DNA from 3 places in the Shewanella sp. SG44-6 genome. Region 2 is predicted to be linked to each of the others. Evidence: predicted binding sites of a transcription regulator. Region 2 holds the regulator's gene; each other region holds the start of a gene.
What was found. Region 2 encodes sigma-54, which starts transcription at its own class of promoters, with help from an activator protein. Its sites were predicted from a motif close to GTTGGCACGNNNNTNGNNT; they were not measured.

Region 1 (4,180 bases), on a different contig from region 2:
TGACGATGACAAAACCATTGAAGTTGAAGAATGGGTAGGCTTTGCTCGCGCAGGTTGGCAAGCAACGACTAACGTTAGCCTTAATGCTTATGCTGGTTACTATTTTGGCGGTGAAATGCAGTTAAGTTATCCCGATGTCACTGAAGACATGGAAAACCAAGCCGCATTCGGTTTAGTGTTTAAACTGAACTTTTAACGATTAGTGGTAAACCATACAATAAAAAATGCCGCTGATATCAGCGGCATTGTTGTAAAAGTTAATCTAGCGACTCAGCATTTATCTAATAAAATCGTCTTAACTACTAATGCAAATCGGCCCTAGAAGTAAGTCACTTCTTTTACCCGCTTAGGGCGATTTTGTTGTTCGTATAACTGCCATACTTGTTTAAAATCAAGTGCTAACTCAGTGACATAAAACTCACCGGCTGGGTAGGTTTTTACCACTTTAGCCCCGCGAATAATGCCACTCACGCTAGACTTAACGTTGTCGTCAGTTAATAACCACTCACTCACGTCGCTGTTTGCGGTAATCTTTTGGCCATACACTTGCTCTGCTAACTCACGATATGCAGCAATTTTTGATGCTTGCATTGCCATTAAAATACGATGCGATGGTTCTTTGCTTGGCTGAGTCGCTAAGGGTGCATAACCAATTGCGGTTAGGGTAGGGAACGAGGCTGGAGCTTCGGTTTCCCACTGGACATATTTATCCTTGCTTACACAGCCAGTTAACAGTACCAACACAATTAACATTAACGACTTCATAGCTTATCTCCTAATACGGTATAACGACTGTCGCCCATATTTTCGTGGCGATACAGTAAACCATTACGCGATTCAATCATTTCAGACGGTTGTAAATAACCCGATAAGCTCGACGCCGCCACAAATGATTGCACCGCAGAAACCACTCTATTATTGGTCACATTCACTATTCGGCCGTTAAAGACGATTCCTTCAGGTGTTAAGGTCATGGTTGATACCAAAACGTGCGCTACCGGTAAATCGGAACGCAGCAGCTCCCAATTTCGGCTCAACATAAATTCACCTTGCTCTGTTGCACGTAAATTGGTTGCGACGTTTAAATCAACCAAATTAAACTCATGGGCATGGAATGCAGCAAGCAATCCTTGCTGTAATTGAAGGCCTAACTCATTGGATGTATTTAAATTGTTGGCCATTACCGGCGTAGAAATGAGCAGTGGTTCATCAGGGCGAAGGGCATCATTTTGCAATACTAATTCGTTGACTAACTTTTCTGCCCACACATTGACCTGGCCCTTAGGCGATATTCCAACAGCTTGTATATCATAAGCTAACTTGTGGTGATAAACCTGATCTTCATCGACCACTTTGACAAATTTACCGTTATTACTAAAGGCAAGATTATTGGCAGCATTAGGCATTTGGGTGCATGCAACTAACGTCAATGACGCCAGTATGACCGTGGGGACAACAAGCCTATTAATCATAATAATTCCTCTTACAAAAATGCCGCAAATCTTGGTATAAATGAGTCATTTTATCGCCTTATTTATCGGTAACTAAGGTCAATTTTTTACTCTTTAATATTCGTTCCTTTATATCGGCAAATGCGTTAGAAGCTTTACTATAATTACCCTAAATCTAAAAAAAACTAGTAAAACGGTTATAGGCACAATTTTTGCTTTGTAAAATATAGAGTAAGCTTAATTCATTTTATTAAGCCAAATAGACGTTTTTTTGACATTAGGACATCGTATGCTGATCCGACACAGCCCTACTAACCGAGCTAATCCCTTTAGTCATCTTGCTGTCATAGCCATATTATGTGCAAGTGGCTTGCTAGTGACAATGTCTGCATTTGCTGAACAAATTGAAGTGACTGGCAAAGCCAAAATTGTTAATGGCGATATTGATAAAGCTCGCGAAGACGCTATCAGCCAAGCATTAAATTATGCCAGTTTAAAAGCAGGAGTTAACTTTTCTAGCGAACAACAAGTTAACCAAGGACGGCTTACTCAAGATACTTTTCAAATGCAGCGTATGGGCTCGGCCAATAATGTTGAATTAATGAGTGAAATGATCAGCGAGCATACTATTACTGTCATTTTACAGCTTGAGCTTAGCGAACAAGAGTCCGATGCCCAATGTAAAAGTCAATCACTCAAAGCTGCGATTATGTTGCCTCAAGCTTATTTACAAGAACGCGAACAATTACGCTATGGTCAATTAGCCCATTTTGAAGAGCGCATCACCGAACAATTAGGCAAAGCGATTAACGCGCAATCGCGTTACAGTTTTGCCAGGCTACATGCAGATGAGAAAATTGATAATACCAATCAATTGGTCAATTTTAGAGGTAACCGCATACCCAGTTGGTTAGGTGAACTCACCGATAGCCAATATTTGCTGCAGCCCGAAATTATTGATATTTCAACTGAACCAGTACAAAGCAGTTATTTGGGCTTTGTAGAAGATGATCCACTGAGGCAATTTATCCTTAAATTAACCCTTTATCATGGCATTAGCGGTGAAGTGGTCTGGTCGGAATCATTTGCGACATCAGCCCCTTGGGAATTTGAACGACAAGAAATAGTGTCACCAGCTAATCAACGCTTTTGGCGATCATCTTATGGCCAGGCGATCAGTGATATTTTACAACAAAGCGTTATGTCGTTAGATAAGCAACTCAATTGCCGACCATTACTAGGCCAAATTGTGGCAAGAGATGGTGATCGCATTATCATCAATTTAGGCCGTAAAAATGGCGTTAAAATGGGTGATAAGTTCCAAATCGTCCTGCAGAAAAACATCCCCGACAGATTCAACTCTATGCGCGCTATCGCGACTAAAAGTCGGGCGAATGTGGTTATCGAACAAGTGACCGAAGACAGTTCAACGGCAATCTTTGACGGTATCGACAGTGCTTATAATATTCAAGTGAATGACATTGCGATTAAGAACTAGTTGGTTATTAATCAAGCAATTAAATTTAAAAGGTTTAATTCGATTATAAACTCAGTATAATCACTGGGTCTCTCTATAGCTCAACAGGATAGAGCAGCCGCCTCCTAAGCGGCCGATCGGGGTTCGAGTCCCTGTGGGGAGACCATATAAACTACTCCTATGCTCATTCTCTGTCTTTTCTCATCATCTGATTTATTTCATTGTCCCTTACCAGAATTAAGATATTTACTCGTATCAATATTTTTAACTACAGCATTAATCTTTTTAACAAATCATCTCATCATTTGTGTTTATCACTATCGCAGTCTGATCGGCTTTAGCGCTATAATTGTGCTTCATTTTTTATTGCTAGGAGCAGTTGTTTGTCACATTCATATATTCCGTTTGATCTTTATAAGCGTAAGTGGATTTTTAACCATAAAGATTTGCCTGTATCAGATGATGATAAGGCTTTGATTAAACCACTGACCGATAAAAGTGCCATGGAAGTGTGGGATAAGTGGATAAGCAATAAGAGCAGTCGGGCGGAATTATTTGAGAAAGGCGATTGGCCAATAAAGCAAGACGCTTGGACGGCAACAGAACATTGGCAATCGGCGTGGGACTCTCTGGACAACGCTATGCCTGAAGCTGTTAGTACACATATTCAATGGCCTGATGATGTGGTGGTGTATTTTTGTTATGAAAAGTACCAAATCATTGAAACGCGTTGGGATGTCTTTGTGCGTAATTGGAAGTGCTTCTTGTTTTTCGATGATGGTCCAATTTTAATTTCACCTAAGCACAAGCAAGCGTTAATGTTTAATCAGAACGGCCAATTTAAGTTAGGTGTTCGTGGTTAACCCCTTATTCAACCTCGAAGTGCAATACTCAGCAAATAAGCTATTAACGGTTAATCGCTGAGTTTTAGTATGTGATTTGGTTGCGGTATATATTGCCAGGCATAAAACCACTTTTTATTCTTTCTGTGGTTATTTTTGTGGCGTTTTTTTAGAGAGTTTATATGAAGTTATTAGCTTTAATGGGTATGAGTTTAGTGTTGATGCTGCCGTCATTCGCGCACGCTAAAGTGATTGGCGATATTGATGTGGTAGAGCAAATGACGGTTGCTGAGCAACCATTAGTATTGAATGGCGCAGGAGTGCGCAGCAAGTTTTTTATTGACTTATATGTGGGCAGTTTGTATTTACCGACAAAAGTGCAAACCTTAGATGATGTATTGGCGCAGCCG
Region 2 (4,180 bases):
AAGTACTGGTACAGGGAAAGATCGCGTTATTACTATTATTCAACCTGAGAATTTCCAAGACGAGACTGCACCAAAGCAAAAGCTCCCTGAAATTCCTGTTAAAAAGCAGATCAAACCATGACCCAAATAACCCTAACGGCTGAAAATTTAGCTAAAAGCTATAAAACTCGTCAGGTTGTTAAAGATGTGAGTTTAACCGTTAAAACAGGCCAAATTGTTGGTCTTTTAGGCCCCAATGGTGCAGGTAAAACAACCACGTTTTATATGGTTGTCGGCTTAGTGCAAAGCGATAAAGGTCGGATCTTAATTGATGATGACGACTTAACCGCCGACCCAATGCATCTTAGAGCTCGCAAAGGGATTGGTTACTTGCCGCAAGAAGCCAGTATTTTTCGCAAACTGACCGTATACGACAATATTATGGCCGTGTTGCAGACTCGCAAAGAGCTCACTACCGACCAACGGATTGAGCAAGTAGAGCATTTACTAGAAGAATTCCATATCACCCATATTCGCGACAGCCAAGGCATGTCGTTGTCTGGTGGGGAACGTCGTCGAGTAGAGATAGCGCGCGCGCTGGCCGCTAATCCTAAATTTATTTTGCTCGATGAGCCTTTTGCGGGGGTTGACCCTATTTCTGTCATCGACATAAAAAAAATCATTCAACAGCTTAAAAACCGCGGCTTAGGGGTATTAATTACCGATCATAACGTACGTGAAACCTTAGACGTCTGTGAGCGAGCTTATATTGTCAGCCAGGGCAATTTAATTGCCGAAGGCACACCTGATGAGATATTGAGTAATCAACAAGTTCGGGCTGTGTACTTAGGTGAACAATTCAAGCTATAGTTACTTTACTGGCCTTTTAGTCTATCTAACTCATTTCATTGAACGATATCTAAATAGCGTTAAATGTCATTGATGTATGTGACAATCGATTACAGTTTTCGAGATTGTCATTTTTATGGAAATCATCTAGGGATAAGCGGTAAATGAAAGCGTCACTCCAACTCAAAATGGGTCAACACTTAACCATGACCCCTCAATTGCAGCAAGCGATCCGCTTACTGCAATTATCGTCATTGGAGCTACAGCAAGAAATCCAACAAGCATTGGACTCAAACCCATTGCTTGAAATAGAAGATGAGTTTTCTCAAGCAAAAGACTCAGTAAAAGAAAGTCGCGACCAATCGGACACCGACTTTAGTGACAACAGCGTGGTCAATATAGAAAAAGACACCTCAACAGTCGACACAGCAGAATCCATGACCAAAGAAACCATGGACGATTTAGCTATGGATACCACATGGGATGAAGTGTACACCGCCTCACCAATGTCAGGTTCAGGCAGCGCTAGCATGCGCGATGATGATATGCCATTCCAAGGTGAAACGACTGAAGGCTTATATGAGCATTTAGAGTGGCAAAAAAATCTCACGCCATTTTCTGACACTGATCGAGCAATTGCTACCGCGATCATTGATGCCATTGATGAACGCGGCTATTTAACCCAAAGCACTGAAGATATTCTCGAAGCCATGGGTGATGAAAGTGTTGAACTAGATGAAGTTGAAGCGGTATTAAAACGTATTCAACACTTTGATCCCGTTGGTGTTGCCGCACGAGATTTAAGCGAATGTTTATTCATTCAATTAGCCCAATATGCCGACACAACCCCACATATAGACAATGCCCGTCTGCTCATTAAAGACTATTTAGATTTAATTGCTGGGCGCGATTTTAGATTATTGATGCGCAAAACCAAGCTCAAAGAAAACGAGTTGCGTGACGCAATCACCTTAATCCAGTCACTTAACCCTCGCCCGGGCTTGTTAGTCACCGCTATTGATGACGAATATGTTATTCCTGATGTAACCGTACTAAAGAAGAATGGCCGTTGGGTTGTAGAGTTAAACCCAGACAATATGCCTAAAATTGGCGTTAATCAACAATATGCAGCCATGGCTAGAAGCAGTAAAAACTCTGCCGATAGCCAATTTATTCGCGGTCATTTACAAGAAGCTAAATGGTTCATCAAGAGTATCGAAAGCCGCAATGAGACCTTATTGAAAGTCGCCAATTGTATTGTGCAATTTCAGCAAGGTTTCTTTGAATATGGTGAAGAAGCCATGAAACCTATGGTGCTCAATGATATTGCTGAAGCAGTAGAAATGCATGAATCAACTATTTCACGGGTTACCACTCAAAAATATATGCACACACCACGTGGGCTATTTGAATTAAAGTACTTTTTCTCTAGCCATGTCAGCACCGACGATGGCGGAGAATGCTCATCTACCGCTATTCGTGCTTTTATCAAAAAACTGGTTGCAGCAGAAAACCAGCAAAAGCCATTAAGTGACAGTAAAATGGCCCAACTGCTGGCAGATCAGGGGATCAACGTTGCGCGTCGTACGATTGCAAAATACCGCGAAGCGATGCTCATTCCGCCCTCAAACCAACGTAAGAGTTTATAACCTACAAGGCAACGGAGGATTTTTATGCTTATCAATATGACAGGTAGAAATATCGACATTACCGAATCTTTACGTGAATACGTTCAAGGTAAATTTTCAAAGCTTGAACGACACTTCGATCAGATCAATAATGTACACGTTGTGCTCAATGTAGAAAAATTACAACAAAAAGCAGAAGCTAAAATCAACCTTAATGGTGCAGAGATTTTTGCCATGTCAGAAAGCACTGATATGTATGCTGCAATAGACGCCCTGATCGATAAACTCGACCGTCAGGTAATTAAACACAAAGAGAAGTATACAAAACACTAACGATGGAACTTTGTACCATTCTGCAGCCGGAATGCACTACCTGTGCCACACCGGGCAGTAAGAAAAAAGTACTGGAACTCATCAGCAATTTAGTCGCTGCCCAGTACCCACCCCTATCTTCGCAAGAGGTTTTTGAAAGCCTATTAGCGAGAGAGAAAATGGGTAGCACAGGTATAGGAAATGGCATTGCGATACCTCATGGTAGATTAACGACCATAGAACATCCGATCGCAATATTTATTAAATGTGAAGAAGCCATTGCCTTTGATGCAATCGATAAACAGCCCGTGGATATTTTATTTGCTTTGTTAGTACCTGCAGATCAGTGCCAACAGCATTTAAGCACGCTATCAAGCGTGGCTCAAAAATTAAGCGATAAGCAAATATTGAAACAGCTTCGTAAAACTCACGACTCAACAGAACTTTATCGGGTTATTACTGCATGAAACTTGTCATAGTATCGGGACGTTCAGGCTCAGGAAAATCTGTTGCTCTAAGAGTATTAGAAGATCTAGGGTATTATTGTGTTGATAATTTGCCTTTACCACTGATTGGCACATTACTGGCTCAGCTCAAAGGTAATAACGATCTAGTGGCAATTAGTGTTGATGTACGCAACATTGCCGAGCAAGGTAAAGTCCTTCAAGATCAACTTGCCTTACTTGAACATGACACTGAAATTATTAGCTTCTTTTTGAATTCTAATGATAAAGTGCTACTCAAACGCTATAGCGAAACGCGTCGATTACACCCGTTATCTAAAAATCATATTTCACTGCAAGAAGCGATCATATTAGAAGGCCGTTTACTTGAGCCTATCGCAAAAATTGTTGATCATTATATTGACACCTCTGCCCTGAATATTTACGAATTAAGCGACCAAGTCAGGCAAATCTTGTTAGGTAGTGTCGATAAAGAGTTAGTGATTAACTTTGAGTCTTTTGGCTTTAAGCACGGTATGCCAACAGAAGCAGACTTTATGTTTGATGTGCGCTTTTTACCTAATCCGCATTGGGAAATAGCACTACGACCACTCACAGGTTTAGACGAACCGGTACAAGAGTTTTTAGGTCGGCAACCTCTAGTGAATAAGTTTATCTGGCAAATTGAAAACTTATTTGAAACCTGGATGCCGCATTTAGAACGTAATAATCGCAGCTATCTGACTATCGCCATTGGTTGCACCGGTGGCCAGCATCGCTCGGTATATATAGCCGATCAATTAGCAAAAAGGTTTAGACATGGCAGTAAACATACAGTTAATGCTCGCCACAGAGAATTAAATTTAACAGATACTGACAGCTAACTGAGCATAGGATCGCGCTAATGATCAAACTTGAACGCCAAGTAACCATTTCAAATAAATTGGGGTTACATGCTCGAGCTGCAAC
Region 3 (4,180 bases), on a different contig from region 2:
TCAACTTTACCACTGGCTTTTATCGAGTAATTACCCGCTTTAACGGGTTGGCCATCCTTACCTAAGCCATCCCATGTCACATCAACATTGCCGCCTTTACTGCCATCAACATTAAAGCTCTTGATCAGCTGACCCGACTCATCTTCAATTTTCACCGTAATCGTTTCAATTGCAGATGGCGTACTGATCACACCTTTAATCTCAGGGCTTTCAGTAGAAATTGCCCCGGTATCAGAAGGGATAAGCACTTTTCGACCCACCAAGCCTGATGCTTGTAACGCTTGGCTAGAACTCATTACCGTATTGAGGTTAAGGATCTCATCATTCAGATTTGAAATACCGTCAACCGTCGAAAACGATGCCATTTGGGCAATCATTTGATCATTATCAACCGGTTTAAAAGGATCTTGCATAGACAACTGTTGACTGAGTAAAGCAAAAAAATCTTCTTGCTTTAACATCTGATCTTTTGATTCAGGGATCGCACTTTCTTCAGGTAATCGAATTCCGTCAAGGAAAGGGTTCCCAGTAGTAGTGCTGGTTGTATTTGTCTGTACAGAACTTTTCGTGGTAGCACTTGTATTTGATGTGCTACTGGATTGTTGCGGTAAAGACTGACTGTAAGAATTAACGAGGCTCATTGTTACCTCCTTGAATAATCATACTATTTACCCATCCTTAACGTCTGTTGCAACATAGACTTAGTTGCATCAGCCACCTGAACGTTCATTTGATAAGAGCGTGATGCAGAAATCATATCGGCCATTTCTTCCATCACATTGACATTCGGTTTATAAATAAAACCATCACCATCAGCCATCGGATGATCTGGCGAGTATTCTTTTATTAATGGTTTATCACTTTCAACAATGCCTTTGACGTTAACACCCGGCGAACTATTTTGCTGGCTATTAGCTTTAAGCATTTCAGCCTCAAAAATGGGATGACGTGCTCGATAAGTTTTATCAACACTGCTTGATACAGAATCCGCATTGGCAATATTACTGGCAGTGGTATTCAAACGCACTGACTGCGCAGACATACCTGATCCAGACACATTGAAAATATTAAATAAACTCATGATTAATCACCTCGCAAAGCTTTACGCATGCCATTAAACTTACCTTCAAGGAAGCCTAATGACATTTGATATTCGAGCGCATTTTGCATAAATGCTGATTGTTCTTTCTGCGTATCAACAGTATTACCGTCACCTGTATCGGCTTGATTTGGAACACGATATTGGACATGTTGTTGACTTAACGCTGTTAAATCGAAATGTTTTTCTGTGGTTTGACTCATGCTCAAACCCTTCTGATGTGAGCTTGCTGCTTGCATAGCAGAAGCAAAATTAACATCTCGAGCTTTATAATGAGGAGTATTGGCATTGGCGATGTTACTTGAAATCACTTCAGCTCTTTGAGCTCGTACGCCCAAAGAATATTGGTGAACACCTAATGCATTATCGAAATTAATCGCCATAAAATTGCCTCCATCAGCTAACTGATAGATATAAAGCAAAGGTTATGCCAACAATTTTTATAATGGGAGAATAAAATAAAAAAACTAACATGCCGACGATCGTCGGCATGGGGTGAATCTAATCAACTGTTTTAGCTAGGTTTTTTTCTGGTAATAGATACCGGGATTACAGCGAACCATATTAAACTCTTCGGTTAACCCCGCAAGAGATTCTGACGCACCTAAGAATAAGATACCTTTAGGATTAAGTGCGGCAGCAAATTGCCGCAAAATGGTAGCCTTTGCCTCTGGCGCAAAATAAATCAATACATTACGGCAAAAAATGATATCGAACTTGCCTAATAAGCTATAACTTTCAAGTAGATTGTGTGCTCTGAAGTTCACTAAACGTTTTACGTTATCTTTCACTTTCATATTGCCAGACGGTAAAGCATCAAAAAACTGACGTTTACGCTCTTCAGACAAACCACGAGCCAGAGCTAAACCATCATATTCAGCATTCTTACAACGCTCTAACATAGAAGGTGATAAATCTGTTGCCTGAATTGTCACGCCCCCAGGCAAAGCACCGGGTTTACGCTGTTGATATTCCAACACTGTCATAGCTAAAGAGTAAGGTTCTTGCCCAGATGAGCAAGCAGCAGACCATATTTTTAATGGTCGGCCCAACTTGCTGTATTCAGGCAACAAAGAATTACTCAGCAACTCAAATGGATAACGGTCTCGAAACCATAAGGTTTCGTTAGTAGTCATCGCATCTATCACTTCAGCGCGTAATTGACGCTCTATCGGTTTCATCGACTTTTTAACCACCTCAGATAGAGAAGGCAAATTATGCTTTCCCATCAGTGGCGCTAAGCGGCTACGAACTAAATACTGTTTGTTCTCACCTAACACAATACCGCTATGCTGCTCTAAAAACAGCCTAAATTGATTGTACTCTGCTTCAGCAAGTGATTTATCTGTCACATTATCTTCCTAATATGTTTGCCGATGAGCCGACCGAACGTTCAATATTATTCAATTCTAAACAATTATAAACTCAAATGTTTGTTAACCGCTGCGGCTAATTCATCGGGGTTAAACTTAGCAATAAAATCGTTAGCCCCAACTTTTTGTACCATCGCTTGGTTAAACACACCACTTAACGATGTGTGCAGTACGACTTTTATATTCTTTAACTTTGGATTATCACGAATTTCTGCTGTTAGAGTGTAGCCATCCATTTCAGGCATTTCAATATCAGAAATAATCAACGGAATTTCCACTGATACATCATCCATTTCTTTGGCAATATTTTTCAACATCTCTAACGCTTCTCTACCATCTTTGGCAGTATCGATTTGCAGATTTAAAGACTCTAACGAACGAATAATCTGTTTACGTGCCACTGCAGAATCATCAATAACCATAATATGATAATGCTGTTCCCTATCAATCGTTAAAGTTTCGTTGAGTTCTTGACTAATCGAAGTCTTAACCGGTGAAATTTCATCAAGAATTTTTTCAACATCCAAAATCTCAACCAACTCGCCTTCTATCTCTGTCACTGCGGTTAAATAGGAAGAACGACCAGAACCTTGTGGAGGCGGCATAATTGCCTCCCAATTCATGTTGATAATACGTTCAACAGAACTCACTAAAAAGCCTTGAATGCTTCGGTTGTATTCGGAAATGATAATAAAGCAATTTTCAGTTGATGTCAGTGGACGACCACCCGTTGCAGCACTTAAATCGATAACAGAAATCGTTGCGCCACGAATATGAGCAACACCTTTAACATAACGATTTAATTTCGGTAAGGTTGTCAGTGGTGGGCATTGTAAAACCTCTTTCACTTTGAACACGTTAATCCCAAACCGTTGGCGGCCGTTAAGCCTAAATAATAGTAACTCGAGTCTGTTTTGCCCGACAAGCTGAGTACGTTTATTGACTGAATCTAAAATGCTCGACATAACACGACCTTGTAGTTAACTGTCACCCAAAAGGATAAAAATTGTTCATTAAAATTATAGTAAACCCAGGTTCAACACAATACGTTAGCTCATTACGTCTAGCTCATTTATCGCTAAAGACCTACCAACCTTGAGTGTAAACCATCAACAACCCAGCGAATACTTATCTATTCATTAAATTAAAAAAGTGGGCATACAACTTGCTTTAATTTGTATTAATTAACTCACACACGGTGAGCTGACACTTTTTTGACGGCGACATAATGAAATTATTATGTCATCGGTGCATATTTTTTAGCTTATTGTGTATGCAGAGATAGCTCGCATATTTTCCGTTTTTAAAAGTATAGGTGTATTCTGGCAAAACAAGCTAGTATCTTCATTATGAAAGTATTTTTTTTATGTTTATTATGTTCAATAACATTTTTTTTGCCAGCATTTGCTAGCGAAGAGATAATAACACCCTCATTATCGACCATTTATGACTTAGCTAAAGAGACGATAGAAAAAAAAATTGAAGCAGACTCAAAAGCTAAGGTCGAAATCACCCCACAAAACCTTGAAGGTCGTGTCAATCCTCCGCGGTGCTATCCACCGATAACGGCTGAGCTTGCCAGTGAACGAGCGATTAGTCGCAATAATATGGTAAAACTGAGCTGTGATAGTCCAGACTATGACTACCCATGGCAAATGTATCTCTCAGTTCGAGTTGAAATTCAATACCCCGTTGTCGCGGCAAACCA

Region 1: a site for sigma-54 is predicted at 1,651-1,669, ahead of H5185_RS18600 (flagellar assembly protein FlgT). Genes of this name have one in related genera too.
Region 3: a site for sigma-54 is predicted at 1,516-1,534, ahead of flgB (flagellar basal body rod protein FlgB). Genes of this name have one in related genera too.

What each region holds. Positions count from the first base shown of each region.
Region 1 is NZ_JACJER010000139.1:5,691-9,870, forward strand. It holds gene H5185_RS18585 (DUF6268 family outer membrane beta-barrel protein) at 1-196, shown strand, start outside; gene H5185_RS18590 (LPP20 family lipoprotein) at 319-765, opposite strand; gene H5185_RS18595 (FlgO family outer membrane protein) at 762-1,472, opposite strand; gene H5185_RS18600 (flagellar assembly protein FlgT) at 1,741-2,949, shown strand; tRNA gene H5185_RS18605 (tRNA-Arg) at 3,019-3,094, shown strand; gene H5185_RS18610 (DUF2947 domain-containing protein) at 3,312-3,791, shown strand; gene H5185_RS18615 (chalcone isomerase family protein) at 3,953-4,180, shown strand, end outside.
Region 2 is NZ_JACJER010000136.1:3,317-7,496, reverse strand. It holds gene lptA (lipopolysaccharide transport periplasmic protein LptA) at 1-121, shown strand, start outside; gene lptB (LPS export ABC transporter ATP-binding protein) at 118-849, shown strand; gene H5185_RS18425 (RNA polymerase factor sigma-54) at 993-2,477, shown strand; gene hpf (ribosome hibernation promoting factor) at 2,502-2,789, shown strand; gene ptsN (PTS IIA-like nitrogen regulatory protein PtsN) at 2,792-3,235, shown strand; gene rapZ (RNase adapter RapZ) at 3,232-4,095, shown strand; gene H5185_RS18405 (HPr family phosphocarrier protein) at 4,116-4,180, shown strand, end outside.
Region 3 is NZ_JACJER010000114.1:27-4,206, reverse strand. It holds gene flgD (flagellar hook assembly protein FlgD) at 1-641, opposite strand, end outside; gene flgC (flagellar basal body rod protein FlgC) at 665-1,081, opposite strand; gene flgB (flagellar basal body rod protein FlgB) at 1,084-1,482, opposite strand; gene H5185_RS17040 (protein-glutamate O-methyltransferase CheR) at 1,618-2,451, opposite strand; gene H5185_RS17035 (chemotaxis protein CheV) at 2,517-3,437, opposite strand; partial or broken gene H5185_RS17030 (flagellar basal body P-ring formation protein FlgA) at 3,822-4,180, shown strand, end outside.